2 regions of the Glutamicibacter sp. M10 genome follow, and region 1 is predicted to be linked to the other one. Evidence: riboswitches for the same ligand, from Rfam matches in the RefSeq annotation. Region 1 holds a riboswitch; the other holds the start of a gene.
The links. Region 1 has a riboswitch for S-adenosylmethionine ahead of N6V40_RS01250 (O-acetylhomoserine aminocarboxypropyltransferase/cysteine synthase family protein). Riboswitches for the same ligand answer to the same signal wherever they lie in the genome.
Positions count from the first base shown of each region.

Region 2: linked by a shared signal. The riboswitch ahead of N6V40_RS04560 (hypothetical protein) and the one ahead of N6V40_RS01250 (O-acetylhomoserine aminocarboxypropyltransferase/cysteine synthase family protein) in region 1 are both predicted to bind S-adenosylmethionine.

Region 1 covers NZ_CP104918.1:236,721-252,366, reverse strand. The annotation lists gene N6V40_RS01250 (O-acetylhomoserine aminocarboxypropyltransferase/cysteine synthase family protein) at 1-1,147, opposite strand, end outside; SAM riboswitch class I at 1,266-1,360, opposite strand; gene N6V40_RS01245 (histidine phosphatase family protein) at 1,472-2,032, shown strand; gene N6V40_RS01240 (RNA polymerase sigma factor) at 2,128-2,625, shown strand; gene N6V40_RS01235 (methylated-DNA--[protein]-cysteine S-methyltransferase) at 2,622-3,251, shown strand; gene N6V40_RS01230 (shikimate dehydrogenase family protein) at 3,435-4,100, opposite strand; gene N6V40_RS01225 (MFS transporter) at 4,275-4,811, shown strand; gene N6V40_RS01220 (MFS transporter) at 4,841-5,611, shown strand; gene katG (catalase/peroxidase HPI) at 5,707-7,887, opposite strand; gene N6V40_RS01210 (Fur family transcriptional regulator) at 7,978-8,412, opposite strand; gene N6V40_RS01205 (BCCT family transporter) at 9,073-10,920, shown strand; gene acs (acetate--CoA ligase) at 11,027-12,988, opposite strand; gene N6V40_RS01195 (ABC transporter permease) at 13,051-13,863, opposite strand; gene N6V40_RS01190 (aliphatic sulfonate ABC transporter substrate-binding protein) at 13,870-14,892, opposite strand; gene N6V40_RS01185 (ABC transporter ATP-binding protein) at 14,974-15,646, opposite strand, start outside.
Region 2 covers NZ_CP104918.1:918,328-933,973, forward strand. The annotation lists gene N6V40_RS04510 (alkene reductase) at 1-850, shown strand, start outside; gene N6V40_RS04515 (hypothetical protein) at 1,389-1,562, shown strand; gene N6V40_RS04520 (cold-shock protein) at 1,739-1,942, shown strand; gene N6V40_RS04525 (ferrochelatase) at 2,124-3,260, opposite strand; one part of gene N6V40_RS04530 (IS3 family transposase) at 3,446-4,320, opposite strand; one part of gene N6V40_RS04530 (IS3 family transposase) at 4,320-4,593, opposite strand; gene N6V40_RS04535 (ABC transporter ATP-binding protein) at 4,881-6,413, opposite strand; gene N6V40_RS04540 (ABC transporter permease) at 6,406-7,257, opposite strand; gene N6V40_RS04545 (ABC transporter permease) at 7,250-8,203, opposite strand; gene N6V40_RS04550 (ABC transporter substrate-binding protein) at 8,205-9,746, opposite strand; gene N6V40_RS04555 (MFS transporter) at 9,963-11,246, opposite strand; SAM riboswitch class IV at 11,350-11,466, shown strand; gene N6V40_RS04560 (hypothetical protein) at 11,718-12,197, shown strand; gene N6V40_RS04565 (zinc-binding dehydrogenase) at 12,456-13,487, shown strand; partial or broken gene N6V40_RS04570 (aldo/keto reductase) at 13,506-14,380, shown strand; gene N6V40_RS04575 (SDR family oxidoreductase) at 14,432-15,214, shown strand; gene N6V40_RS04580 (helix-turn-helix transcriptional regulator) at 15,260-15,646, shown strand, end outside.

The sequences.
Region 1 (15,646 bases):
TGGAGGCAGGGTGCAGCACCAAGGTGCGGGCATCGCCGATATTGGCAAGGTGGCTTGCCAGCTGCAAGGCCTCGATGAACTTGGTGCCGGCTTTGCGTCCGCCTTTCACGCCGAAGCTGAACACTGAACCCACTCCCATGGGCAACAGTTCCTTGGCGTGAGCAAACTGCGGGTGGGATTCCAGACCGGCGTAGTTCACGTAGGTAACGCGGGGATCTGCTTCGAGCCAAGCAGCAACCTGCTTGGCGTTGGCCAAGTGGTTGTCCATGCGCTGTGGCAAAGTTTCTAGGCCCTGCAAAAGCTGGAAAGCTGACTGGGCCGGCAGTGCCGGGCCGAAGTCGCGCAGCTGCTCGCTGCGCAGTTTGGTCAGGAACCCGTATTCACCGAAGTTGGCCCACCAGGAAACATTGCCGTAGCTGGCCACCGGTTCGGTCATGGCAGGGAACTTGCCGTTGCCCCAGTCGAACTTTCCGGACTCAATAACAACGCCACCCAGGGTGGTGCCGTGGCCGCCAATGAACTTGGTTGCCGAATGGATGACAATATCGGCACCGTGCTCAAGGGGACGCAGGATGTATGGGGGAGTAAGCGTGGAATCAACTACCAGTGGGATTTGGTGGCGGTGTGCCACTTCGGCCAAGCCCTTCACATCGGCAATGTCACCGGATGGGTTGGCTATCACCTCGGTATATACGGCCTTGGTGTTCTCCTGGATCGCGGCGTCAAAGTCGGCTGGATCATTGGAATCAATGAAGGTGGTGTTAATGCCAAATCGACGCAAGGAAACATCCAGCTGGGTGATGGTGCCACCGTAGAGCTTGGAGGAAGCGACAATGTGGTCGCCAGCTTGGGCGAGAGCTGCGAAGGTGACAAATTCGGCAGCCATGCCAGAACCGGTAGCTACTGCGCCGATGCCACCTTCCAAGGAGGCCATGCGTTCTTCAAAGGCCGCGACGGTTGGGTTGCCAATACGTGAGTAGGTAGTGCCGTACTTCTGCAGCGCAAAAAGGTTCGCTGCATCGTCGGTGTCTTTAAAGACAAATGAAGTGCTTTGGTAAATGGGTACTGCTCGGGCGCCGTGCTCGGCGTCGGGGGTGCCACCGGCGTGCAATGCGCGGGTGCGGAATCCAAATTTATGATCTGCCATGATGGCTTACGACTCCTTGTCGATTGGGTTTTCGCGTTTCACCGCTCAGCGGTGGTGCGATCGAGGCAGGAATCCCGGAATCAATGTCGCTTCTTGTTGTGATTAAACAAGAAAAGCGGCTGCATCGTTTCTGGCGGTAGCACCGTAACCACCGGATGTGGCAGGTTGCTGCGGCTTCATCGAACCAGATCTCTCAGCCGCTCGGGATGGTGTAATAATCTTCGCAACATGACCGATCGTGACCTAACTATGAGTCGTAACGTTGCGTATTAGACGTAATATCGGAGATTCTTCGATATCTATGCACCCCGGTACGCTTGAGTCATGGATACTGCGTTGGCGTTGATCAGACACGGACTGACAGATTGGAATCTGGCGGGACGCCTCCAAGGCCGTACCGACATTCCGCTGAACGACATCGGACGCGAACAAGCCCGCGAAGTTGGACGTGAACTTCAAGGCGCCGGATGGTCACTTTTCCTTGCCTCCCGGTTGGGGCGTGCGCAGGAAACTGCTGCCCTCATTGCCCAGGAAGCGGGAGCGGAAGTAGGCCCACCTGTACCTGAACTAATTGAACGTAGCTTCGGGCCTTTAGAAGGCCGGATCATGGCTGAGGTCAGTGACGAAGAATCGGCAGCAGCCCAGCCTGAGCTGGAACCAATTGAGCAGATCCTACGCCGTGCCATTCCAGCTTTGCTTCACTTAACGGTCAAGTACGCCGGACAGAAGATTGCGGTGGTGAGCCACGGAGCGACAATGCGCGTGATCCGTGATGCACTGACCGGGATTAAGGCACCGTACGGAGTAGAAAACGGTGAACTGATCCACATTGATCTGGATCGGCTCCAGGCCTTAGCCCGCGAACTAGATCTGGTCTCCCTCTAAAGCTGAAAAGTTTTTCCTTTGACCTGCTCACACTTTTGCCGCGCACAACGTTTACATGGTGAAAGCCCTTAAAGGTGCCAATTCTCAGGAGAGCCATGCAAGTGCCGTTTGAGCGGATAGTCCAAGATTATGGGCTGAACGTATTACGTGTTTGCCGTGCCTTGTTGGACGAACACCGTGCCCAGGACGCATGGTCTGAGACATTTTTATCTGCACTGAGCGCCTATCCAAAACTTCCTGAAGAAGCCAATGTTCTAGCGTGGCTGGTGCGTATCGCAAGAAATAAGGCTATTGACGAGCTGCGCAAGAATAAGCCAGAAATTCTCGATGATCTTCAATCCTGGGAACAGGTTGATGATGGCCAGCAATCCGAAGCGCAGCTAGAGAATCTAGTGCTGTGGCAAGAAGTCGGACGGTTGCCGCACAAGCAACGCTTGGTTGTCGCCTACAGGTACTTGGGAGGACTGAACTATGCGCAAATCGCAGACATCCTTTCTGGAACGGAAGCGGCAGCGCGTCGGGCAGGTGCTGATGGGATCAAAAATCTTCGACGAATGCTCGAGGATGACACACTGTGGCAGGAGCAGTCATGACTGATGCAACATCTACTTCCCAAGCGACCAACGAAGAAGCTGCGCTTTTGGGGCAGCTGGGCGGACAACTGATGATTAAGGCCCGTGCTAAAGACTTGATTGATGTGTCCTACCGCGTGGTTGATTCTCCGGTGGGTTCACTGCTTTTGGCCAGCACCCCGGCGGGACTGGTTCGGGTGGCTTTTGAATCTGAAGATCACGATAAAATACTGTCTTTGCTCGCTACGAAACTTAGTCCACGAATCCTCAAAGATGCCTCGCGTTTAGATGCGGTGGCCCGGCAGCTTGATGAATACTTTGCTGGTGCCCGGCACAGTTTTGATGTGCCTTTGGACTTGAAGCTCTCAACAACTTTCCGCCGCCAAGTGCAGGAAGAACTGGCTGCGATTGATTACGGACAAACCTGGAGCTATTCGCAGATGGCTGAGCGGATTGGTAATCCCAAGGCCGTTCGTGCGGTGGGTTCGGCCTGCGCGACCAACCCGATCCCCATCGTTTTACCCTGCCACCGAGTGCTGCGCACCGACGGTTCGCTGGGCGGCTATCTGGGTGGATTGGATGCAAAGACGCAGCTGCTGAAGCTAGAGAATCCTGCGTTTGGAAGTTCAGCGCAGCGATTGTTCTAGGTTCAGAAAGCTGCCTACTGATTTTCTCGAATGCCACTGAGCGATTCACGCAGTTCTGCGACGGTTTGTTCAGGAAGTTCAAGAAGCGGAACCATTGCCGCTGCCTGAAGTAAGAGATGCTCCCAACCGTCGGTATATTCAAGGCCTTGTGCGATCGCGGCCTTGATGGTTCCGGTGGTGTGCTCAGCGTAAAAAATCGTAAACGTAACTCCCCGGGGAGAGGGTTGTGGTTCCCCACGCGGCGCCGTCCTCTGGGTACTTCCCGATGGGTGTGGCATTGATGATCAGTGAAGCTTTGGTAGCAACCTGCGAAGCCGCAGACCAGTCGACGACGGTTCCGGAAATTCCCATGCGGGTTGCAAGATCTAATAGCTGCTGAGCCACTTCGATGTCTTGATCGGTGATGGTTACCTCGGTGATGTGCTCCTTGAGGGCAATCAGGGCTGCGCGTGCCGCGCCGCCTGCACCGAGGAGTAGTACGTGTTGATGGGTTTTGGTGGCTAGCTTTTCTTCCACCGCGCTGATGTCGGTGTTGTAGGCATCAAGCTGACCGTTGTTGCGGATCAGTAGGTTCGCAGCCCCGCTGAGGGCGACCTGTTCAGTGCATGTATCGGCGGCGCTGGCAGCCCATTGTTTATGGGGCATGGTCACATTGGCTGCTATGACCGTGGGATCCAAAAGACCATCACGCGTAGGCTGCATTTCACTTCCAGCAGGAACATCCCACGGTTGATAGTTCCAACCGTTTCCCAAGGCTTCGAACACTGGGTTCCAAAGATTTGGAGACATTGTGGTCGAGGCGTGAGAACCAATGATAAAAAGTTGCGTGGTCTTCTCTGGGCGGTTCATAGTTTCCTTTCGGCGTAAACGAGTGCAGCGGTCAATTGATTGCTTCATATGTCTTGTGACGCGCCTCACCTTGCTGTACTTTATTCATTGTCACATATCGCACGATAGTGCGCATACCGCACAAAAGGTTTAGTGCATGAGCGAAACATCCCCGCCGTCGTGGAAGGACAACCCATGGGTAAGACCATCACCAATACGGGAGTCAGCATTGACTCCGAACAAGAACGCAAGTTGAAACGGGCTAAAAAGGCTGCGCTCGCTGGTTTTCTTGGTGGCGCATTGGAGTACTACGACTTCTTTATCTATGCGACGGCTGCATCTTTGGTCTTCTCAAAGATTTTCTTCCCTACTGGAGATGCGACCATTGCGATGCTTGCTTCCTTCGCGACTTTTGGTGTCGCCTACATTGCCCGCCCTTTCGGTGCAGTGTTCTTCGGGCACCTTGGCGACAAGCTTGGACGTAAAGCCACTTTGGTGATGACTCTGGTGCTAATGGGCTCAGCCACCTTCCTTATTGGTGTCCTGCCCGATTTCCGTACGGTGGGATACTGGGCCCCAGCACTGTTGGTGGTCTTGCGACTGATGCAGGGTCTATCGGCCGGCGCTGAAACCGCAGGTGCTTCTGCACTATCTACGGAAGAGGCTCCGGAAGGGCGAAGAGGATTCTTCGCAAGCTTTGCCATGAGCGGGATTTCTTTGGCATCGTCCTAGCTTCGCTGGCCTTCCTGCCGGTGGCAGCAATGGACGAGTCGGCACGCTTGGCGTGGGGTTGGCGTATCCCGTTCTGGCTTTCGCTTCTGGTCTTGCTGGCTGCTTACCTAGTTCGCCGTTCCTTGGATGAGCCAGAAATCTTTGAAGAAAAGCAGGAAAGCGACGGACTGGTCAAGCTTCCGTTTACCAATATGATCTCCACTCACCCTGCTCAGTTCTTCCAAGTCGCCTTGATGTCCTTCCAGGTGGTCACCAATACCTTCATGCAGTCATTCGGTCTGGCCTATGCGGTCTCCGTGGGAGTCTCGGCATCCACAATGTTGTGGGTGAGTATCGCTGGAAATATCATCGCTATCGCCAGCCAGCCATTCTTTGCTCGACTCTCGGATTCCTTTGGGCGAAAGAAGGTCTTTGTTTCAGGTGTAGTGGGATCCGGGGTCATGATCTTTGTGTACTTCATGACGATTTCCACGGGAAATCTGGCGATGATATTTGTTTCAAGCATGATGATTACCGCTGGAACCTACGCTGCCTCAAACTCGGTGTACCCGGCCTGGTTCTCGGAGCTGTTCAATGTCAAGGTGCGCTATTCAGGAATGGCTATCGGATTGCAGGTCGGCATCCTTTGCGCAGGCTTTACCCCGATGCTCGCCACTGCATTGGTTGGCGGGGTCTCCGCGAACTGGGGTCCCGCAGCGTGGATCGTTGCCGGTTCATCTGTTCTGGCAGTCATCGGTGCGCTGTGGGCGCGCGAAACTAACAAGACCGAACTGCGGGAGCTAGGAAACCCTGTTCCGTAAGCGCGCTGTTTCAGGTCTACCTGCTTAAACGACTGCGGCCGCCACCTTCCGAATGATTCGGAAAGTGGCGGCCACAGTTATGTGCCTAGGACCGCTTACTTACGCAGTTCGAAGCGATCTGCATCCATGAGCTTGGCCCACGCTGCAGCGAAGTCCTTGACGAACTTGGTCTTGGCATCATCCGAAGCGTAAACCTCGGCCAGTGCGCGCAGCTCAGAGTTCGAGCCGAAGACTAGATCTACGCGGCTGCCGACCCAGCGGCCGTCAGTGGTTGCGTAGGTCTTCTCTTCTGCATCTGGGGTCCACTCAAGGCCCAGTTCCAGCAGGTTAGCGAAGAAGTCGTTGGTCAGTGCACCTGGGGTCTCGGTGAACACGCCGGTGTTCGAGCCATCCCAGTTGTTGCCCAGTACGCGCAGGCCACCAAGCAGTACAGCGGTTTCCGGTGCGGTCAGACCCAGCAGGTTAGCGCGATCCAACAGCAGGTACTCGGAAGGCAGGTTCAAGAAGCCTGAGTCGTAGTTACGGAAACCGTCAGCTACTGGCTCCAGCCATGCGAACTGCTCAACGTCGGTCTGCTCTTGGGTTGCGTCAACACGGCCCGGGGTGAATGGAACCTCGATCTGCTGACCGCCAGCTGCAGCGCCCAACTCAACACCTACGTTGCCGGCAAGAACCACAACGTCAGCGAACGAAGCCTTGACCAACGAAGTGGCGTTGAAGTTCTCAACAATTTCTTCCAGCTTCGCGATGACGATCTTAAGCTGCTCTGGCTGGTTCACGCTCCAGGAAACCTGTGGTTCCAGACGGATGCGGCCACCGTTGGCGCCACCACGCTTGTCTGAGGAACGGAAAGTTGCCGCTGCCTTCCATGCGGTGGAAACCAGCTGCTGAACGCTCAGACCGGAGTTCTTGATCAGTTCCTTCAGCGAGGAGATCTCTGCAGCGCCCAGGGTGGTCTCTGGTGCAGCTGGCAGTGGATCCTGCCAGAGCAGGTCTTCTGCTGGAACCTCTGGACCGAAGTAGCGGGACTTCGGGCCCATGTCGCGGTGGGTCAGCTTGAACCAAGCGCGAGCAAAGGCGTCAGCGAACTTTTCCTGGTTGTCCTTGAACTCGCGGGAGATCAATTCGTAAGCAGGATCTACGCGCAGTGCCAGGTCGCTGGTGAGCATGCGTGGTTCTCGGCGAGCTGCAGCGTTGTGAGCCATAGGAACCAAGTCGGCACCGCCACCATCCTTTGGACGCCACTGCTGTGCGCCGGCCTCAGAGTGGAACAGTTCCCACTCGTAAGCGAAGAGGATGTGGAAGAACTCGTTATCCCAACGGGTTGGGTGGTAGGTCCAGGTAACTTCCAGACCGGAACCGATGGTGTCATCGCCACTGCCGGTACCGAAGTCAGACTTCCAGCCCAAGCCCTGCATTTCCAATGGGGAAGCTTCTGGGTCGCCACTCTTGTGCGACTCTGCGCTGGCACCGTGGGTCTTACCGAAGGTGTGGCCACCGGCAATCAGGGCGACAGTCTCTTCATCATCCATGCCCATGCGGCGGAAGGTTTCGCGAATATCAGCTGCGGAGGCCAGTGGGTCAGCAACACCGTCTGGACCCTCAGGGTTGACGTAGATCAGACCCATCTGGACTGCAGCCAGTGGAGCCTCAAGGTTGCGGGCGCCGGTGTAGCGTTCGCTATCCAGCCATACCTTTTCTGGACCCCAGTAAACGTCGTCGTCTGATTCCCAAACGTCCTTGCGGCCGCCGGCGAAGCCGAAGGTCTTGAAGCCCATATCTTCCAGAGCCACGTTACCGGCAAGGATCATCAGGTCGGCCCAGGAGATCGACTGGCCGTACTTCTTCTTTACTGGCCACAGCAGACGGCGAGCCTTATCCAGGTTCACGTTATCTGGCCAGGAGTTCAGTGGAGCGAAGCGCTGCTGGCCTGCGGAGCCGCCGCCACGACCGTCGTGTGAACGGTAGGTGCCGGCGGAGTGCCAAGCCATGCGGATTAAGAATGGACCGTAGTGACCGAAGTCAGCTGGCCACCAGTCGTAAGACTTGGTCATTAGCTCAGCTAGGTCAGCCTTGACCGCTGCCAGATCCAAAGCTTCAAAAGCCTTGATGTAATCGAAGTCTGCATCCAGAGGGTTAGTAGCCTCCTGATTTTTTGCAAGGATCTTTAGATTTAGCTTATTTGGCCACCACTCGGTGTTGGCGTTGCCCTGGGTCGGGTGTACTCGACCAGTGTTGCCTACAACCGGGCACTGACCTGCTGTTGTCTCAGACATATGCTTTTCCTTCCGGATTTCTTGGGTTTAGGGATCGATGCTCATCGCGCGAGAAGTAACGCTCGATGACAAAGCGTAAGGGCCTTGCGGTTACTCGTTGATCAGCTCAGCCTGGCATTCGGGGCAGGTGCCCCAGTAGATGACTTCGGCTTCGTCAATTTTAAAGCCGTGATCATCCGAGGCGTGTAGACATGGCGCTCCGCCGACGGCGCAGTCGACGTCTGCGAGTTTTCCGCACCGGCGACAAACCACATGATGGTGGTTATCGCCAACGCGGGTTTCGTAGCGCGCAATATGGCCTTGTGGCTGAATCTGACGGATAACACCCAAGCTAGTGAAGAGTTTGAGTGAATCGTAGACCGCTTGGTGTGACACTGCGGGGTGCTCGCGGTGGACCGCCGAAATAATTGTTTCGGTGTCACCATGAGGGTTTGCTGCAACTGCTGCGAGGACAGCAACGCGCGGTTGCGTCACTCGCATGGATGCCGCTTTGAGCACTTGCTCAATCCCGTCCTGTGATGTCATATCTTCAGCATGCCTGCTTATTTTGAACGAGTCAAGATAAGTCGCAATGTATTTCAGGTTACGTCACAAAGACCTGCTGGTTAATCGCCACTTCACTGGCTGGTTAGTGAATATTCCGAATGGAGAATATGTTCTGCTGGATCTGAATCAGGGCCCAGCGTGTGCAGATGAGGCAATTCTTGCTCCACACAATTGCAAATTGCTCCAGAATCTCAGGGCTAGAATTCGGGTCCTGGAAGTCAGAAATAGGTGTGGCTCTCACGGGGAATTGCGCTCACGAGAGGGAGCTCACAGGTTTGCAATCCCTTAGGCATACTGCGCGAAAAACGGGCCATCTTGGGTCAAGAACCGCGAAAAATCAGCACTCTGGTTTGACCAATGGGTGTCGTTCGACCATGCTTAAAAAGGACTATTTACGATTTATTGTGAGAATCCGAGAAGAAATAGCGTCGGGTCACCGGAGAAATTGCCCGGTCATTCCCACAGGGTCGCTGTACCAATCAGCGCCCGCTGACGCTAGATTTGGAATCAGTAAATCTACACCGATAAGCAATTCGCAATCAAGCACACTGCACGGCAACCACTTCCCGCGGGAACGGTTGTTTGTCGGGCTCCGGCCGGATTTCATCCGCAGAGCCTCACCAGTGAAGGAAGAACGCAATGGAGCAGACGGATCAATCTTTTGAAGACCTCGTCGGCGAGCTGCATTCGGCTCGACAACGACGACCAAAGAAATATTCGGTTTCAGGAACCGACTATTGGGTATTTGGTATCGCCGGCGCCTTAGCGCTGGCATTTATTGTGTGGGGTTTTGTGACCCCTGAGGGCCTAGGCAAAGCCTCAGATGTAGCCCTTGACTGGGTCATCACCAACACCGGTTGGCTGTTTGTTATTGCAGCCTCGGTCTTTGCACTCTTTGTCATTGTGGTCGCCGCGAAAAACTTCGGGCGCATCCCACTAGGCAAGGACGACGAAAAACCACACTTCAGCACTGTTTCATGGATCTCCATGATGTTTGCTACCGGTATGGGTATCGGCCTGGTCTTTTACGGCGTAGGAGAACCACTGTTCTTCTACATGTCGCCTCCACCAGGAACTGTTGAAGGTTCCACGGACGCAGCATTAAGCACCGCCATGGGTACCACGCTGTTCCACTGGACGCTGTTCCCATGGGCAATGTACGCCATCGTTGGTTTGGGTATGGCCTACGGTAGTTTCCGTTTGGGACGCCCACAGCTATTCTCAGCGATGTTCACCTCGATCTTCGGTGAGCGCATCATCCACGGCTGGGGCGGACGAACCATTAACATCTTGGCTATTATCGCCACCCTGTTCGGTTCGGCCTGTTCCCTGGGCCTGGGCGCACTGCAGATCGGCGGCGGTATCCAGTCCGCTGGAATCATGGAGAAGGTTGGCTCCGGTGTACTGGTAGTCATCATCGCTATCCTTACCGCACTGTTTGTTGCCTCGGCCGTTTCCGGCATTGAGCGTGGCATTCAGTGGCTGTCGAACATCAACATGGTTCTGGCAGTGATCTTGGCACTGATCGTATTCATCGGTGGACCAACCCTATTCATCCTGAACGTTATTCCTAACGCAGTAGGTGCCTTCATTGGTGACCTGCCGCAGATGGCATCACGCACGGCTGCCTCGGGTGACAGCACCATGTCTAGCTGGCTGTCCTCCTGGACCGTCTTCTACTGGGCTTGGTGGATCTCATGGAGCCCATTCGTAGGCTTGTTCATCGCGCGCATCTCGCGCGGTCGCACCATCCGTCAGTTTGTCACCGGCGTTCTTCTGGTTCCATCAGCCGTAACGCTGATCTGGTTCTCGATCTTCGGCGGCGGCGCCATTGGTTTGCAGGAACGTGCAGAGCGTGCAGGTAACACCGGCGACATGCTGACCAAGATGGCGGACGGAGCTCCGGACATCAACTTCGACCTGGTCCTCTTCGACCTGCTCGATAAGCTTCCGGTCTCCGGTTGGGTCGCAACGATCCTCATGATCGTCACGGTCTTGCTGATTGCCATCTTCTTTGTCACCGGCGCTGACTCGGCATCCATCGTGATGGGTGCACTGAGCGAACGTGGTGCAGAGGAACCAAGCAAGAAGGCAGTGATCTTCTGGGGTGTGGCTACCGGTGCTGTGGCAGCAGTGATGTTGCTAGCCGGTGGTGATCATCCGGCCGAGGCACTGAATGGTCTGAAGAACATCACCATCGTTTCGGCACTGCCGTTTGTGATCGTGATGCTGCTACTGTGCGTTGCACTGTGGAAGGACCTGAGCCGAGATCCGCTGATCTTGCGCGGCAAGGTGGCACGTACCGTGCTGGAGCAATCGGTGACCCAGGGCGTGGACCGGCATGAAGGTAGCCAGTTCAGCTTGATGACCACCGAAATCCCTATCGTTCAGCCGGCACAACAGCCTGGTGAATCAACTGGGGAAGCAACACAGGTATTTGTTACTGAAGCTGATGAGAAACCATTGGATCAGTCCAAGGACTCGTAGCTAGAAGCTCGTAGCTAAACAGTAAACAAGCCTCGTCTGGCAATTGCCAGACGAGGCTTGTTTACGTTAACGCACTTTGTGTTCTGAAGCAGGACTACCTGCCAAACTAGTTGCGTGCCCGGCAGATCGCATTGATTTCAGGGATGCACGGTTCATTTTGCAGGCTGGTGGTATCACCCAAAGCGGTGCCTTCAAAGAGCTGGGTGAGCAAGCGGCGCATGATTTTTCCAGAACGAGTCTTGGGAACGTCTGGAACCAGCACCACATCGCGTGGCTTAGCAATCGGCCCAATTTGCGTGGTTACCGTGGAGCGCAGCTGACTAATAAATTCTGCCTGTCGGGCAGCGAGCTGCTCATCAGGGTGTTCTGCAATCAGGGACTTATCCAGTGGCACCACAAAAGCGGTAGCGGCATGACCGGTCTTTGCATCCGGGGTCGGGCAAACGCCAGCTTCCACCACGCCTGGGTTGGTAACCAACGCTGATTCAATTTCAATGGTGGATAGTCGGTGACCAGAAATGTTGATCACGTCATCAGTGCGGCCAAGAATGAAAATATCTCCATCGTCATCAAAGCGAGCACCGTCCCCAGCCAAGAACCATCCTTGCTGAACGTACTGCTCCCAATAGCTGGTGTAATAACGTTCCGGGTTGCCCCAGACCGTACGTGCCATTGATGGGCCGGTTTGGGTGATGACAATATTGCCTTGGGTATTCGGCGCAACGCTGTTCCCCTGAGCATCCACGATATCTACGCTGACTCCGGGCAGGGCGCGAGCGGCGCACCCTGGCTTGAAGTAGTCATCGGTGGGCAACGGGGAGAGGATGGTAGCTCCGGATTCGGACTGCCACCAGGTATCAACCATGGGCAGACCCGCAGTGGTGTCGCGGCCGAGCTGTTCGCGGAACCACTTCCACGCTTCGGGGTTAACAGCCTCGCCCACGGTGCCGCCAATGTTGATGGTGGACAGATCGTATTTGGCTGGAATACCTTCTGGGAACCACCCCATCAGCGAGCGAACCAAGGTTGGTGCGGTGTAGTAACTGGTGACCTTGTAGCGTTCAATCACTTCAAAGTGTCGTCCCGGGTGCGGCGCATTGGGCACACCCTCGTAGATCACCTGGGTGACGCCGTTAGACAGCGGACCGTAGATCTCGTAGGTGTGCGCGGTAACCCACGCCAAGTCAGCAGTGCACCAGTGCACGTCGTTGTCTCGCTGGGACGCATCAGGGTTGGCGAAGAGCAAGTTGTAGCTCGCGGTTGCCTGGGTCAGGTAACCGCCGGTGGTATGAACCAAACCCTTGGGTTGGCCAGTGGTGCCGGAGGTGTACATGATGAACAGCGGCGTTTCTGAATCAAAGAACTGTGCCTGATGTTCGGTGGACTGGGTCTCTACGGCCTCGTGCCACCACACGTCACGGCCTTCGGTCCAAGGGATCTCATCGCCGGTGCGGCGAATGACCAAGACCTTCTCGATATTGTTCTCACCGGAGACCGCCTGATCGGCATTGGCCTTAACCGCAACTGTGGTGCCACGTCGGTACTGGCCATCGGTGGTGACCAGTACTTTGGCCTTGGTGTCTTCTACTCGGAACTTCAGCGCTTCGGCCGAGAAGCCACCGAAGACCAATGAATGAATGGCTCCGATGCGCGCGCAGGCCAGGGTGATGACGATAGTTTCAATCAACACCGGCAGGTAGATAACGACACGGTCGCCCTTGACTACACCCAGAGCTTCCAATGCATTGGCTGCTTGGCTGATGCGCTCTTGCAGGTTTTTGTAGGTGACGGTCTGTCGGTCACCGGGTTCGCCTTCAAAGTACAGCGCGACTTTGTCTCCGCGGCCAGCAGCGACGTGGCGGTCAGCGCAGTTGACCGCAGCGTTGAGTTGGCCACCTAAGTACCACGAGATTTCTGGACCACGCTTGGCAGCTGCGTCGGCTGGGACGATTTGGCTAGTGGTGTGCCAGTTGGTATCCCAATCGAGGAGGTTTGCCGCTTCGTCCCAGAATGCTTGGCGTGCTTCCTCTGAGGCCAGCGTTGAGGTGGATGCCGATTCGATGGTCATGACAGAAAATTTCCTTGATGTGTTTTTTGGTTGGCGAAGTTGAATTGGGACAGCGGGAACTCTTAGGTCCAACGTTTAATGGCCCAGCGTTCTGCTATCGAGAGCAGGGCGTCGGTAATTTTTCCGAAGATGGCCAACAAGATGATGGTCATGATCAGTCGGTCCAGTCGGCCGTTGTTCTGCGAATCAGTCAGCAGGAAGCCCAGACCCATCGAAGCGCCGAGTAATTCAGCGGCAACAAGGAAGAGCCAAGACTGCGCTAGGGCTAGGCGCAGCCCGGAGAAAATCGAAGGCACCACCGCAGGAAGCTGCACCGTACGCAGCAACTTGATTCCGTTCAGCCCGAAAGATCGGGCGGCTTCTACCAGCTGGGCATCCACATGACGAAGAGCCAAGGCCACGGTGGTGAAGACGGGGAAGAATGCACCAATGATCACTAGGGTGACTTTGGAGTCTTCACCCATTTTCATCCACAGCACCAGCAGCGGGACCCATGCTAAGGATGGCACCGCACGCAACGCACTAATGCTCAAACCCAACAGAGCATCAGCCAATTTGGACAGGCCGACCAGTGCGCCAAGCAGTAGACCGAGCAAGGAACCAAAGAAGAATCCAAGCAATACACGTTGCGTGGAAATGCCAATGTGTTTGCCAAGATCTCCGTCACGCAATAGCTCAACTGCTGAAGTGACTACAGAAGTGGGGGTGGGCAAAGTCCAAGGAGCGACGATTCCAGTGGACGTCACGACCTGCCAGATCACCAGAACAATAACCGGCAAGATCAGGGATAACAACCAGTGTGGAGCGCGCAAGATGGTGGCAGAGACTCCGGATTTAGCCTTCTTCGGATTTCTCGTGGAGACGGTGGTGCTCATTGCTGACTACTCTCCGGAAATTTTGGTTGGGTCAGCTTTGGTAGCAAATTGGTCATCAACCAAAGTTGCTAGGGCCTCGTCTACGGATTCCTGCTTGGAGACATCGCCGCTGGCGACCAAGGTGGGCGCGATAGTCTTCAAGACTTTGGTGTACTCGGTTCCGGGAACGGCCGATACGTCCAAGTTGGAACGTTCTTCGATGACAGTGGTGGCAACCTTAGGATCTAGACCGGCAACATCAGCCAAGATCTTGGCGGTCTCTTCTGGATGCTTGCCCGACCATTCGCGTGCTTTCTCGTAGGAGTCAACGACCAGCTGGGCTAGTTCGGGGCTCTGCTTGATGAAGTCTTCGCGAGCATTAAGTGCACCGTAGGTGTTGAAATCTAGGTTGCGATACAGCAGCTTCGCACCGTCTTGTTCGGCTGCGGCCATGATGGGATCTAGTCCGCTCCAAGCGTCAACCGAACCGTTGACCAACGCGGTACGACCGTCCGCGTGTTGCAGATTCTGTACGGTGATGTCCTTTTCGCTCAGACCTGCCTGCTCTAGTGCTTGAAGCAGGAAGAAGTAAGGATCGGTGCCTTTGGTGGCGGCCACAGTTTTGCCCTTGAGGTCTTTCACCGATTTGATCTTGGAGTCCTTAGCAACCACCAGAGCGGCCCATTCTGGCTGCGAATACAGGTCGATAGTCTTGATCGGTGAACCGTTGGACCGGGCTAACAAAGCGGCGGATCCTGCGGTGGAGCCAACATTCACTGCGTCAGCACGTAATGCTTCATTGGCCTTGTTAGAGCCAGCGGACTGAACCCATTCCACCTTGACGCCTTGATCCTTAGCGGCGTCGTCGAGCCAACCTTTTTCTTTGATGACCAGGCTCAGCGGGTTGTAGGTGGCGAAGTCAATGGACAGGGTCTTATCTGATCCTGAGGCCGTAGCGTTTTCTCCGGCGCAACCGGTCAGGGCAGTAGCCCCGATCAACAGTGCTGCGGTGGCAAGTGCGGTACGTCGAGTGAAGCGGTGCGAAAGCATAATAATCCTCTAAATTGTGCGTGCGGGTAAGCGACAGCTATGTCGCTGATGGAGTAGATCAGGGGGAATCGGTGTTAAACGTCAATGGTTAGTCGGGTCCACACCAAGAAGTCGAAGCAATCCTGCGCGGTGAGCGATGAACTGATCTTCGTTGTGTTTGCGAGGATGAGAAGCGCTCATTGAGAGTTCTTTAATGACGGTGGCCGCGGTATCTTGACCCTCACGTCCCAGGACGATGACTCGGTCAGCCAAGGTCAACGCCTCGTCCACGTCGTGGGTGACCATAAGAATTGTGGTGGGGAAGGAAGCATGGATGGAGAGCAATAGATCTTGCATTTTCAGCCGCGTCAAAGCGTCCAGTGCGCCGAAGGGTTCATCAAGTAGCAGCACTCCAGGGCGCCGTGCCAAGGCACGAGCCAGCGAGACGCGCTGAGCCATACCACCTGAAATTTCGCGCGGGCGAAGATCTGTCGCGTGGCTGAGCCCGGTCAGCTCGATTAATTCATCAATCAGTTCAGCACCGTCGGCCTTGCTGGTACCTGGCGCGAGGCCCAAAGCGATATTTTCTCGGACCGATCGCCACGGTAGTAGTCGTGGTTCCTGAAATGCGACCGCACATAGTTCGTTGATGCCATCTACGTTGCGTTTTCCGGTACGGATGGATCCGGTGGATGGTTGGTCCAACCCGGAGACCGCGCGAAGCAGTGTGGACTTGCCGCAGCCGCTAGCACCAAGGATCGCAACAACTTGGCCC
Region 2 (15,646 bases), 680 kb from region 1:
ACAGATTGCCGGCTGGAAGAAGGTCACCGATGCAGTGCACGCCGAAGGCGGACTCATTGTCGCTCAGGTCATGCACGCAGGACGTGTAACCCACCCAGAGACCACCGGCGTTGACCACGTTGTTGGCCCAAGCGCCATCGCAATTGAGGGACAGACCCGCACCTACACCGGCAAATATGACTACCCAGTGCCAGTGGCACCAACTACCGATGAGCTACCAGCCATCATCGAGGAATTTGTCACCGGCTCACGCAACGCAATCGCTGCCGGCTTTGATGGCGTAGAACTTCACGGAGCCAACGGTTACCTACTGCACGAGTTCTTGGCCCCATCGGCTAACACTCGTACGGACAACTACGGCGGATCACCTGAAAACCGTGCCCGCTTTGTCATCGAGGTAGTTACCGCTGTTGCTGAAGCAATTGGCGCTGGCAAGACCGCCCTGCGTATTTCGCCAGAGCACAACGTGCAGGGCGCCGTGGAAAATGACCGCGAGGACGTGTTGGCGACTTACACCGCACTGTTGGAAGGTATTGCTCCGCTGAACCTAGCGAACTTGAGCATCCTGCACCACGATCCAGCCGGCGAGCTAGTTCAATCGCTGCGTAAGTCCTTCGGTGGTCCAGTCCTGCTGAACACCGGCTTCGCAGAGATCACCACCTATGAAGAAGCGGCACGCGTTGCTGGTGAAGGTTGGGGAGACGCTGTAGTTGTTGGACGTCCAGCAATTGCCAACCCGGACTTGGTCCGTCGTTGGAAGGAACAGCTACCTTTGAACGAACCAGACTTTGCGACCTTCTACACCGAAGGTCCAAAGGGTTACATCGACTACCCATTCTGGGAGAACTAACCTGCAAAACGTCTAACAGTGATTAGACAAAGCCACCCTTGAACTACTCCTCAAAAGGTGGACTGCCACATGAACAGTCAGTCCAACTTTTGGGGAGTTTTTCATTTGCTTAAAAGCAATTGATCGCCGTCGATGATTTCAGCATTGGAGCAGATGTGTGGATTTGAAGGCCTCCAGAAATGCTTTTGGTACTTCAGCAGAGGGAACCTGAAAGCCGGTTAGGCGTCATGAGAGCCAGTCATGGGTCCCTCCAAAGTGATAGTAAGGATCGGTGTTGCTATCACTTTCAGTTTGGTGGTTCATGGCCTAGAAGGATCCTGGCAGGAAAGGGGCCCGCCTCGGTCAGGATAGAGTGACGCAGGATTTCATCCGGGCATTATGCACAGTTGATCCAAGGCGCTTTAGAGGCTCTTCGCAATCTAAGGTGTAAGAACCTCAACAGATCCCGGGCATCAGGTAGCGTGTCACGGCATGGACAAGGCCGGGAGCTTCACGAGAATGAAAGTTCCTACACAACCACCGTCGAAAGCTCCCGGCCATGCTCAATGCTACCTACTGCACCCCGGAGTTGACGGCATTCTGCGGCCTTCAAGACCTCGGACTGACCGCCACCGGCCAGCACATCACCGAAACCCGCGCAGTGATCGAGTGCCGAGTCGTTGATGATGGCAAGTTCTGCCACCGGTGCGGGGCCCAAGGGTACTACCGCTAACACATGCATCTGCATTGATATTTCTTTACGTCCGGACTCAAAATCGATGTCCAGAACGTAGAGGCTAATCTGGCTTGATGAAGAATCATTCGATGCATCACAGACTTACTTCGTGCCGCTTAGGCGGCACATGCTCAAACCATCGTTTACTCGCTGGTTAAGATTTAGGAATACACATGGCTACTGGCACTGTAAAATGGTTCAACTCCGAAAAGGGCTTCGGCTTCATCGCTCCTTCAGACGGATCCGCAGACGTTTTCGCACACTACAGTGCGATCCAGAGTTTCGGCTTCAAGAACCTTGAAGAAGGCCAAACCGTTGAATACAAGCTTGAAGCTGGCCCTAAGGGTCCTCAGGCTACCGAGATTCAGGTGCGCTAAGCACGCCTAGTAATTCTATGAAGAGTGGCGGGATGGGCTGTGAGCCCATTCCGCCATCTTTATTTGGTTGATTCTTTCAGGCTCTTCCTTCCATGAAGCTACGTGCCACGCCATCAAGATTTAGGGCGTGTAGTGTCTTCAAATCTCACAAATCTCGAATTCGCAGGTACCCTTCGGGTTGCTAAGATCTGTGGCTTGCCGGTAAGGAATCCCAGCTAGGTGTTGTCGGCTTCTGATCCCTTCCCATGCAGCAAGTCGTAGAACAGGAACCACTCCCTGGGCTCAACGGACCTTCGGGAGTGACCGACGGAGAATCGACCGTTTCCCCGCGATATTGAGCCGCCCGCTCCAAGGTAGCATCGACAAGCCCCGACACAAATATCGGGTCAACCCCAACAGTCGCGGCCCGCACATAATCAAGTCCAAGATCTTTGGCAGTCTGTGCTGCCTCGGTATCAAGATCGTATTTTACTTCCATATGATCGGATACGAATCCCAACGGAACAACGACCACACCTTCCACCCCTGAGCTAGCGAGCTCCTCAAGTCGATCATTGATATCAGGCTCCAACCACGGAGTTCGCGGCGAACCAGAACGAGAACAAAAAACAAGCTCAGCATTCAACGGTTGCTTTTCTCCCAGTTCTTGATTGATCCATTCGATCAGCTGCAGATGCTGCTCCCGATACCCAACAGTCTGACGCTCCGAGGCTTCTTGCATTGCTAGAGGGATCGAATGGGTGACATAGAGCAAGCTGTGCTTCTGCGGATCCAAGACCCCGACTTTCTGGATCAAGTCTGTGAGCCCGCGATGCACGCAATCCAATTCCGCATAAGCAAAGCCCGGATGGTTATAGTATTGGCGGATCTTCTCGAAAGATACCTCGATACCTTCTTGAGCTAGCACATTTTGGGTGTGGGCGAAATCTTCGCGATACTGGCGGCACGAGGAGTAGCAAGAATATGCGGAAGTGTCGATAGCAAGGAATCGCGACCCTCGCGTCCTTTTGGCGAAGTCGCGCACGGTGTCTGTGAGATAAGGATCCCAGTTGCGGTTGCCCCACAATACTGGCGTCGTGATTCCACGTTGTTCGAACTCTTGACGTAGGGCTTCTAGTAGCTGGCGGTTCTGGTCGTTGATGGGGGACTTTCCGCCGAACCCGTAATAGTGTTCACCTACTTCGACTAGTCGCTCATCGGGGATGCCTCGTCCCGCAGTGACATTCTGGAGAAACGGAAGAACATCTTTATCTTTCTCCGGTCCGCCGAAGGACATGAGGATGACTGCGTCGAAGGGTGCTAGGTTGTTGATTTCCATGCCTGAATTTTACGTACTGTAGAAAAGACTGTGCCATTCGTTCAGGATATCTCCAGCTTTGCTCAGCTCGTCGCTTCATTCTTGAAGATGGTCTGAGAGAATAACTAAAGTCGTACCATATCTAGTACCACTAGGAGGCGGTATGGCAATTACCACTGGTTGGGTCCCTTTGAGCAGCCCAGCAACTATGCGATAGCTAACTGATTCTCTCTGACCCATTCATCCCAAAAACGGGACGGCGTCGACCCATCCAAGGAGCCATGGGGACGTTCCTGATTGTAAATGTCCTTCCATTCATCAGCCAAATATCTCGCCTCCGCCATGGTGTCCATGATTTCTCCGGAGAGTTGTTCACGTCGGAACTGCGCATTAAACGACTCAATAAAACCGTTCTGCCAAGGCGAACCCGGATCAATGAACGCAGTAGAAACTCCAACAGTGTTGCACCAGTTCACCAACGCACCGGCAGTGAATTCAGGCCCGTCATCACACCGCACGAATGTTGGTTGGGTCCCTGTCTCGGCGATGATCCCTTCCAAAACTGCCACCACGTCCTCAGCCTTGAAAGACCGCCGCGGAATAATCGCCAATGCTGTTCTCGTGTACTCATCAATGACATTGAAAAAGCGGAAGTGACGTCCGCAGGAGGTGACATCCGACTGAAAGTCGAAACTGAGCACATGCATTGGATACGTTGCGATCAGTCGCTTCTGCTCCCCGGCATCTGGGCCGGTACGGCGCTTCTTTCGACGCTTGGGCTTACAGACCAAGCCTTCCTCGCGCCACAACCGTCGGACACGCTTGCTGTTCAAGGCTGTGCCTGCCCGTCGTTCAGTGCTCAATAGATGCCAGCGGGCCTTGCGCCAGCCCCAGACCGGATAGTCGGACGCGACGGCGCGCAAATCGGCCCTCAGCTGCGCTTCGTCAAAGCTCATCGGTGATTTCTTCTTACGCAGCGCAGAACGGTTCTGGCCCAGAACTTGGCATGCGAAGCGTTCGGATGCCCCGAATTTTTCCATCGCCATCCGTACGGCACGGCGGCGTGGTTCAGGGTTTAGAATTTTCCCTTAGCTACCTCGGTCAAGATGTCGTTGGCGAGCATCTGATCGGCTAGCAGCTTCTTCAGGCGGGCGTTTTCCTTTTCCAGCTCTTTGGTACGTTTGCTGGCTTCAGCGTTTTTCTCGGACCCGTACTGGTTGATCCAGCGGTACCAGGTCGCTTCGGTGATCTGAAGTTCCTTGATGACCTCGATCATCGGGTGGCCTTCATTGAGCATCTTCTGTCCTTGGCGGACTTTAGCGATGACCTGGTCTGGTGTGTGTCTGCGTGCCATTGTTTCTGTGATTCCTCCTGTGTCCATTGTCGGACACGAGTACTCACATAGTCACTGGACTACTTTCCCGGGACCCAACCAGTGCATTGGGTGGAAGCTGAAGAGCTTCGCAGGGAGCTCGAAGACATGATTGGTGACGAATACCGGATAATTCTCACTCGCTCATACCGATGAATCCTCCAATTGCCGGACCGTGAAGCACTGGCACATGGAATCAGCTTTGAGGATAGCCAATCTGTGGCATTCCAACTCGTGTTTCCATTGCCACTCTCTTTGTGAAGGCTGCTTCACGCCCGCATTGCCGCGGTGATATTTAGCGCGGCCACTAGGTCCTTGCTGTGCGGATGTTCCGCATTGGTCAAGAATTCGTTGAGTGGGCGCTGCTCCACTAGCTCACCCTCATAGAACACGGCCACATCATCACTGACATAACGGATCACGTCCATGTCATGGGAAATGACTACAAGGCTCAGACCCATGCGCTCGCGTAGATCCAGCAACAGATCAAGGATGTGGCGCTGCGCCACCGAGTCCAACGCCGAGGTTGATTCATCACAGATCAATACCTGTGGATCGGTCAGAAGCGCCCGGGCAATAGCTAACCTTTGTAGCTGTCCACCTGAGCATTGGCCCGGATACCGGTCCAATAATTCATCGGGTAATCCAACCTGAACCATCGCTTGTGCCATGCGCTCCCGGGCCTGATCTGCAGGTAGCCGGTGCACTGCGGCGCTCATGCTGGTACGGATAGAAAGCCGCGGATCAAATGAAGAGAACGGCTCCTGCGCAATAATCTGTACTCGCGTTGCCGTAGCACCCTCGTGCTTATCGATGATCTGTCCGGTAGTTGGCTGCTCCAGTCCAGCAAGGAGTCTGGCAAAGGTGCTCTTGCCAGAGCCGGAACGTCCCACAACGCCCAATACCTGCCCGCCATGGAGGCAAAGGGTAGTGGGCTTCAACGCTGCTTCACCCTTGGCTCGGCGCCAATAATTCTTGCTCGCATCCACTGCTTCGAGCAGGCAGCCGGAATCCTCGGACCGTGGTTCACGAACTGCAGGCAGGCTGGCCTCAACTAATTCACGGGTTTTTGCGTGACGGTCTTTGGAGAAGATCTGTGCGGTGGGGCACTGGTCAACAATCTGACCGTCACTGACCACCACTACGCGGTCAGCAATATGCTGGACGCTGGCGATGTCGTGGGTAATAAAAAGAACACCAACGCCACGTTCTTGCTGCTTGCGGCGCAGTAGCTGCAAGACTTCAGCCTTGAGAATTGAATCCAGAGAAGACGTCGGCTCATCAGCCAGAATGAATTCTGGATCCGCGGCCAAAGCAAGGGCCAACATGGCACGTTGAGCCATCCCGCCAGAAAGTTGATCCGGGCGCTGGCCAGCAATCTGCGCGGCAGGGGACAGTCCAACTTCTTCTAACAGAGCTAGGACCTCAGCCGCATGCTTTCGGGCCTTGCCCCAACCATGGGCACCCATGGCCTCAAGCAAGTGCGCGCGGATGGTCATCCGAGGATTCATGACGCGCTTAGGCTGTTGGAACAGCATGCTGATACGGTGCCCACGCACCTGGTTCATGGCTTTATCGCTGAGCTGATCTAGCCGCTGGCCATCGAGCAGGATCTGACCCTCGGCCTGCAACTGTTCTGGGAGAAGTCCCATGATCGCTTTGGTGAGCAGCGTCTTGCCTGAACCGGAGCGCCCCACCACGGCCACCAGTTCTCCGGAGCGCAGTGCGCCACGAGCCTTGGACAGCAACATTTTCTGTCCCGAGCTGACCGATAGATCAATGAATTCAAGTTCTTCAGCCATGGGCTTCCGCCTTGGTTTTGATGTACAGAACGTCGTTTCCGCCCAGCACGTGGGTGATGCGGTTGCCCAGCAAGGTGACGCAGAAGCTGACTAAGAAAATGGCAGCTCCAGGGACAAGTAAGCCCCAGGGGGAGCGGATGGCATGTGGTTGGGCTTCGGCCAGCATGGATCCCCAGTCGGACTGCGGTGGTTGTACGCCAATGCCCAGGTAGGACAGCGAACCGAGCAAAACAAGGAGCAAACCAAAACGTAATGCGGCCTGGGCTAGCACCGGTCCAGCAACGAAGGGCAAGACGTGGTGGCGCAGGATGAACCAGCGTGAAGCGCCCACATGTTTGGAGGCTTCCACATGGTGCGTGGACAAGGCTTGGGCAGCAATGGAACGCACCAACCTTGCGGTGGGGGTCCACGCCACCACGCCAACGGAGAGCACCATGGTGAAGAAGCCAGGACCCATGACCGCAATAATCAACAGGGCAATGACGATTTCGGGCAGCGCGAGCAGCAGGTCATTGATGCGCAGGAAGATCTCGTCCAGCCATCCGCCACGCAGTGCGCTGAGCAATCCCAGCACCGTGCCGACCAACAGTGAAAACAGCGTGGTGATCAGTGCTACGGACAGGGAGAACTGTCCGCCATGCAGCACCCGGCTCAAGGTATCGCGTCCCAGGGCGTCGGTGCCCAAGAGGTGCGCTGCACTTGGGCCCTGCAACCTATCTGCCAGCGACTGAACGTCAGGGTCATAGGGAGAAATCAAGGGAGCTGTGATGGTCAAAAGAACTATCACTAACAAGATGAACGCTGGAACGGAAAGAAGAATCTTTGAAGCAGTGCTCTTAGCCATGTCGAACTCCAATCCTCACGGTGGGATCACTGAGCTTGTGAATCAAATCAATAATTCCGGTGACCAGAACGGCGCAGGTCACCACGACCACTACGCCACCTTGGGCCACGGGAATATCGGAATCAACAATTGAATCAAAGATCAATCGCCCCATTCCGGGGATGGCAAAGATGACTTCAACAATGACTGAGCCACCAAGCAGTCCAGCAAACCAGACACCCACCATGGTCCACATTGGCAATAATCCGTGGGGAACTACGTGGCGGGTCAATGCCTGAGTGCGGCTTAGACCGCGGGCGCGAGCTGCGAGTACATGTTCAGAATCCAAGGCTTGGAGCACGCCTGAGCGCACCGCAACAGTGAAGAAGCTGATGGGCCGCAACGCCAAAATGAATACTGGAAGCACCAGCGATGCAGGGGAGTCGTAGCCTGCTGAAGGAAGCAGTGACCAGCGCACCGCGAAGAGTAAGACCAGTAGTGGTGCCAGCGCGTATTCGGGAATGGCGATTAGTGCGTGGGTCACTGAAGTGATGAGTTTATCGGTCCACTTCCCGGCATGAGTAGCTGAAATGACACCCAAGAAAATAGAAACAAGTATCGCCACCAGCAGTGCGCTGCCGGCCAGCGATAGGGTGACGCCAATGGCCGGGAGGACTTGGTCAGCTACTGGGGTTCCACTGATATGAGAGAGCCCCATATCTCCGGTGAAGAACCGTCCAAGCCATCGCCCGAACTGCACCAGCATCGGGTCGTGAAGTCCAAACTGCTCTGCATAGGCCTGCACTGTAGCCTCATCTGCTTCGCCGAAGTCCATTCGCGCGCGCAACAAGGCACGCACCGGATCCCCTGGGGAAACGAAGGGGACAAGAAACACCGCAAAGGATGAAAGCAGAACGGCTGCGCCGAGTCCTACAACTCGGCGCAGCACGGCAGTTAGTGGGGACACGTTACTTGGTTTTCGCCAGATCCTTGGTCAGTACGTAGCGGGTCAGTGGATCCTGGACGTAGCCCTGAACCTTGGAGCCCACACCGTCGATGGCCTGCTCATTGACCAGCCACACGTTGGCGGCATCCTTAGCCAAGATATCTCCGGCCTTGCGGTAGATGTCGTGGCGCTTAGTTTCGTCCTTCTCACCCATTGCCTGGCTGATCAGTTTGTCGTAGTCCTTGTTGCAGTAGTGGCTCAGGTTGTAGCCACCTTCGCAGGTGTAGTCCGCCTGCAGGAAACCGATCGGGTCAGCAATATCAATCATGCGGTTGCGCTGGCTGAGGATCATGTCGTACTTGCCGGCCAAAACATCTGGCTCTACAGCACCGTAGGACTTGGTCACCACATTGGCCTTCAAACCAATCTGCTTGAACTGCTCCTGGATGATGGCACCTACACCAGCAAATTCAGCACGTTCGGTGATCGCAATGATCTCCAGAGGCTTCTCTTGCTTGTAGCCGGAGGCTTCTACCAATTTCTTGGCTTCGTCGATGTTCACTGCAGGTACTGCCAGATCTGGGTTGGCCCATGGCTCACTCGGAGCAAAGGGTCCGGTGGCAGGCTGTGCTGCACCTTCATAGATGCTGGCGGCCATAGCTGGCAGATCCAGAGCCATGGTGGCTGCCTTGCGCAGCTCCACTTTGTTGAATGGTGCGCGCGAGTTGTTTAGGTACAGGGTCGAGGTGCGAGGAGAGTCGGCCTTGAGCACGCTGATCTTCTCGTCTGCTTCCAAGGTAGCCAAGCTGGTGGCCGGGATGGACATGGAGATGTCCGCTTCACCGGTCTGTACCTGGGTGGAGCGGGTGGCGCCGTCGGTGATGTAGCGGATTTCGCCGCCGGCCAGTTTCACCTCACCATCCCAGTAATTCTTGTTGCGGTCCAAGGTCAAGGACTGTCCGGCCTTCTCTGAAACCGGAGCGAAAGGCCCGGTGCAGTGATTCATCGGATCAATGCCCTTGTCGGTGTACGCAGCACCCGAGAGCACGCCGGCATTCACGCTGGCCATGCGATACGGCAAGAGCGGATCAGCTGCCGGGGTAGTGACGCGTACGGTATCAGCGTCGAGGGCTTCTACCTTCTTGATGGTCTTAGGGTTCACTGCACGTGCTGGTGCGGTGGCATCAAGAACATGGTTCAGTGAATTAGCAACAGCCTTGGCGTTGAAGTCGGTGCCGTCCTGGAACTTTACGTTCTTGCGCAGGTCGAATTCCCATGCGATATCCGAGGTCTGCTTCCAAGAAGTGGCGAGCATTGGCTCTACCTTCTTCTCGGTCTGGTCATACTTGGTCAGGGTTTCCAAGCAACCGGCGATTGAGAGCACATAAGCGTCATCGCTTTCCAAAGCCCAGTTGGAAATTGGGGCACGGAAGTTCGCTACAACTACGCGGGCTTCGGCATCCGCTGCTGCATCCGGAGCGGGGGTGGCGGTGGAACTGCAGGCAGTTAGTGCGAGGGCTACCGCTGCAAAACTTGCAGCTACGCTCAATCGTCCAAGGTTCATGGAAATCCTTCGGCAATACGTGATGAATTGGCATCCAATGTCTTAGAGCCTTGGTAAGCGTACCCTAATTCCTTGATTTCTCATGAAGCAATAAAAGGCCATGAAAACCCCTTTAGAACTTCGGGATTCTGGACTGCGATAGAACGCTAGCTGAGTAGTAGAAAGTTGGTGTCAACCGTGGAAGTTCTGAGGACATTTTGCGTTATGTGTCGCAGTTCACGCACTGCGTGTGCGTAGCATGCGGTCACGAACCAACCGAGAACCAAGCCACGAAGCCAGCAACAGCGGAATGATCATGACTAGCCAAGGGATAAAGGACAACTCGGCTGCTCCTGCGGTGTGTGAGAGTAACCAGCCAAAGAGCATGTTGCCTAGAAGTACTGCTAGGCCGCCGCAGGTGGAGAGTAATCCGAAGTAGGAGCCGGTAGCGTTGAGCCCGGCAAATTTTGGAACAAGACTGAGCGCGGTGGGATGAACACTCATATGACCCAGGGTCATCAGGGTGACTGCGCAAAGAATTCGCACCAAGCTGGTTTCCTCACCAAAGGCTGATGAAGGGATGAAGGCCAAAACACTAAACCCCAAGGCGCTGAGAATATAGCCCATGCGCAACGTTGCAGCTGGGCCGATTCTTGCAGCAAGCCACGATAAGGGAATCTGCAGGCTCAGGGTCAAAATGGAGATCCACGCAAAGATCAGCCCCAACCACTGGGTAGGCATGTCTTGGCGTTCAAGTTCCAAAGGAATAGCTAGATACAGCTGGTTGTAGGCCACTAGGTCCGCGGCATGCAGCGAACAGAAGGCCAAGAACTGGCGGTCGCGCAGACATTCTCGGAAGCTACTGTGAGGCTTCGATGCTTTAGTTCCTGCACCGGTAGCAGCCGACAGTGCGCTCGCCGTGTCAGTCTTGCCAAGAGTGAGCGCCAAGAAGATTCCGATGGCCACAAAGAATACTGCGCCAAAACCTGCCACGGTGGAAAATCCCCAGCCCCACAGGGCCGAACCCATCAAAGGTCCGGTGACGGCGCCAATTTCACCCGTGATGCTCAGCCACGCAAAGAGCGTAGCCCGCCGCACGTGCTGGACTTGTCCTTGATCCCGCGCGCTTTGGGCAGCCGCCACCAAGATGTTTAGTCCCGGGGAGAATAGTGCCCCACCAAATCCGGTGAGCAGTGTGCCAAAAATGAACATTCCCAAGTGTGGAGTACTAGGCCATAGGGATGCGGCCAAAGTGAGGAAACCTGCGGCACGTACCGCGCAGCCGATCAGAATCATGGTGCGGGCGCCGAAGCGATCCGCCAGAGTGCCACCAGCTAAGAACAGTCCTTGCTGGGCAAAAGTTCTGATTCCTAAGATCAGACCCACCGCGGTAGATGCCAACAGGAAATCACTGCTGAGGACTACCGCAAGGAAGGGGACTACAGCGTAGAAGCCGATATTAAACAGCGTCTGGGTTCCCAGGAGCACGGGAATTTCTAAGCGTTGCGAGCGAGTTTTCATGGTCCTCTGGGACGCGGTGATGATGACCAGTCTGATCTTAGCTAAAGGATGGTCAATCACTTGTGTTCAAACTGTCGGTGCATTGTCCTATGGTTGAAAACAGGTTCAAGAGTTACGACGTAAAGTACCTGGCTAGTCGTACGGCAACCCCTCTCCGGCTCACGGGGTGCCTCAGGGGAAGAACCGTTCCGAGGCAAAAACCATCGGTTCAGTTAGCGGTTTGCCTCGTCCAGTATTCGGTACGGGGCGGCACCGCTCTCACGCTAGGAGAATTTCCATGACTGAGAATTCCTCAGAAAACCTGTCCCACGACGACTTCAAAAATGGTCGGCCGAGCTCAACAGCGAATCGACCACAATACAAAACCTTTGCCGAGACCTAGGGAATCTTGCGATCTTTGGCAGTGGCGGCCCTGGACTGCATCCGAACACGGACTTTGACGCGCCGGAAGATGAGTTTGGCCTTCCACAGTTGCCCCACCATGCATCGCGCACGGAGCAAGAACTAGTCGATCTGCGCTGGGACTCGGTCCTTCTGGACTATCCGTACACGCCACCGAGACTGCGTGGAATGAAGTTGCCATGGGCCTTCATCTTGCCCCATCGTGCTCAGAAGCTTAGACAAGGTCAAAGCTATCGAGACTCGGAAATCAACCAATACGTCAAAGAGTGGGAGGCCTTCGGCTTCAGCCCCGAAGCTTATGCGCTGCTTTGCTCTTCGGTTCGCGGTGCAGTCGAATATCTGCGTATTGCCTACAAATCAGAGGCACAACAAGCAGCCATTTCGCGTCGGCTGGACGAGCTAAACATCGATCTTGAGAGCCGAAATCTAGCGCGTTGGAACCTGAACCCAGAACAGTGGTCACGGCTGCCAAACCTACTGACGCGAGTGCGTCCATCGGTGGCTGTGAAGTGGATTATCTACATGGATGATCGCGACAACCAGGGATAGTCGAAGCACAAGACTCACGGCTGCGTCTTAGCTAGTTGTGGCCTAGCTAGAAGTCTCATGTCTAGAGGCATCGTTACCACCCGGTGTCTCTAGACACGGATACCATTTGCGCCTGTTTGCCCGTGTACTCGAATTTCCTAGCCTGCTCGGTTGGGCCCTGCTGAAACAGGCTCTGTCAGTACCTGCTTCAATAGACCCTGCCAGAAAATAGTCGATAGGTATTTACTTGGATGTATTCCCACCACTAAGGAGTGCATCGTGAAAGCAACGCTCATCTATTGCGCCGGTGACGTACGTGTAGAAACCGTCCCAGACCCTGTTATTAATCTGCCTACCGACGCAATTGTGCGCATTACCGCAGGTTGCATTTGCGGCAGTGACCTGTGGCCATTTGGTTCTAAAGAAGCCTCCTTAGAGGGCTCGCGCATGGGACACGAATTTGTTGGTGTGATCCAAGCTCTCGGCTCCGAAGTCACTGACTTGGCCGTTGGTGACTTTGTTATCGCTCCGTTTGTCGCATCGTGCGGAACCTGCGACTTCTGCCTCGAAGGATTGCAGACCTCTTGCCGCCACGGTGCTCACTGGGGCGGAACCGCAGATGGTGGACAGGGCGAACTGGCTCGTGTCCCGCAAGCTTCAGGAACCCTGGTGCGTGTACCTGCCGGATTTGATGAATCCCTGATCCCATCATTGCTCGCCCTCTCTGACGTGATGTCCACCGGATACCACGCGGCATCAAAAGCCAATATCAAGCCGGGCCAAAGTGTCACCGTCATTGGTGATGGTTCGGTCGGACTGTGCGCGGTCATCTCCGCCAAACTTCTAGGTGCCGGACGCATCATCCTGATGGGACGCCACGAGGCACGCACTGCCCTCGGACAAGAATTCGGGGCCACCGACGTGGTGGCCGAACGTGGCAGCGAAGGCATGAAGAAGGTCAGAGAACTCACCGGTGGCGACGGTACCCATGTAGTCCTCGAAGCTGTGGGCCTAGCTCCAGCCTTGGACATGGCCATCGGGGTAGTGCGAGATGGCGGAGTCATCAGCCGCGTTGGAGCACCTCAGTTCCCCACGGTCCCATTGGGCTTCACCGAATTCATGCGCAACGTCACCCTCACCGGCGGTGTGGCCCCAGCCCGTGCCTACATTGACCGGCTGTTGCCGCTGGTCCTGAACGGAATCATCAACCCCGGCAAGGTATTTGACCAGAGCATCAGCTTGGATCAGGTCCCTGCCGGATACCAAGCCATGGCAGATCGCACCGCACTCAAAGTACTAGTTCGCCCTTAAATCAAGGAGAAAACTACCATGAATCTCACCCTTAATAACTCAGTTACCATGCCAGCGATTGGCCTCGGCGTCTTCCAGACGGCACCGGAAGAAACTACCGCCGCTGTAGTTGAAGCACTCAAGGCTGGTTACCGTCACATCGATACCGCTGCCGCCTACGGCAACGAACGTGAAGTTGGCGAGGGAATTCGTCAATCAGGAATTCCGCGCTCAGAAATCTTTGTTGAGACGAAAGTCTGGATCAGCGACTACGGGTACGAACAGACCGTGCACGCCTTTAAAAAAGTGCTGGCAAGCTGGGGCTAGATACCATTGACTTGTTCATTTTGCATCAGGCATTGCCAAGCGACTTCGACAAGACCATCGCAGCCTACCGTGCCATGGAAACGCTTCTTGCCGACGGCAAGGTCCGTGCCATTGGCGTCAGCAACTTCATGCCAGAACACCTACAGGCATTGCGTGAACAGACCAGCATTGTCCCGGCGGTCAACCAAATTGAAGTGCACCCCTACTACTCGCAGGCCGCAGTGCGCGAGGCCAACGCGGAACAAGGAATCTTGACCCAGGCCTGGTCACCTATGGGTGGAATTACCTCCTACCGTGGCACTGGTGAACAGAGCACTTTTACCGACCCAGCCATCACCAGCATTGCCAAGGAGCTAGGTAAAACCACAGCACAGGTCATGCTGCGCTGGCAGCTACAGCTGGGCCACTCGATCATCCCGAAATCAATTCGCCCAGAACGCATCAAAGAGAACTTTGACGTCTTCGATTTTGAACTGACTAACGAGCAGATGAATATCCTGGCCGGATTGGAAACTGGCGTGCGCGGTGGACCAGAGCCAGAAGAGATCACCCTTGAAACTTTTGGCCGCGAGATCCCAGAAGCTTAAGCATCCATCTTCCGAGACCAAGAACTTCTCAAGACAGACAAAGGATCACTGATGGGACAACTTTCTTCAAAGCCAACAACGGTACTCGTGGTTGGCGCCACCGGTAGCGTGGGACAGTACGCGGTGGCCGAGTCTATCGCTCAGGGCTACACCACCCGTGCACTGGTTCGTTCTGGATCATCAACCTCCCGCATCGCAAAGGGTGCCCAGATCGTGGTTGGTGACCTCACCAAAGCAGAAACGCTCACCGATGCGCTCGCCGACGTGGACGCCGTAGTTTTCACTCACGGCGCATCCTATGGTGACGCCGGCGCGTCCGAAGCGGTGGACTACGGAGCGGTGAAAAACGTCCTGCAGGCGCTGGATGGCCGAAAGGTCCGGATTGCCCTGATGAGCTCCATCGGGGTGACCGTCACCGGCGGTACCCACGACTGGAAACGACGCGGAGAACGATTGGTCCGCGCCAGCGGCAACTCCTACACCATCGTGCGTCCTGGCTGGTTTGACTACAACGCAGATGACCAGCTGGCCATCACCTTGCTGCAGGGAGATACCCGACGTGCGGGCAGTCCGGCAGATGGGGTCATTGCCCGTCACCAGATTGCCCGGGTGCTTATCGACAGCCTTTCGGCACCACAGTCTCAGCGGCTAACCGTTGAACTGGTGGCCGAGTACGGACCTGCACCGGAAGATCTCGGCCCAATTTTTGCTGCACTGGATCAAGACCTAGCTTCCAGTGTGGACGGAATTCGCGACCCGGAAAATATGCCCTTATCCAAGGAGTCAGCCTCCGTGCGCCAGGACTTAGAGAGAATTCAAGGCCATGTTGCTTAGCCCCAGGACTCGGTTCAATAAGAGGAAGGCGTAGCCTTGGACACTATGGATCCCCGTGAAGAAATTCGTGAGTTCTTAGTTTCACGTCGCGCAAAAATCACCCCACAGCAGGCGAAGCTTCCGGCCTACGGTGGTAACCGCAGGGTTGCCGGGTTGCGCCGAGAAGAAGTGGCAATGCTTGCCGGGGTGAGCGTGGACTATTACACCAAACTTGAACGCGGTAACTTTGGCAGCATCTCCGAAGGAGTGCTGCACGGTTTGGCTCAGGCCTTGCAACTGGACGAGGCCGAAAGTGAGCACCTATTCCATCTGGCGGCCAACAATGCCACGATCAAGCCGGGCCGTCACCGGGTGGCACCACAAAACGTCCGTCCCGCGGTACTGCGCGTGGTGGACAGCATGGTTGACGCTCCAGCATTCGTAAGGAATAAC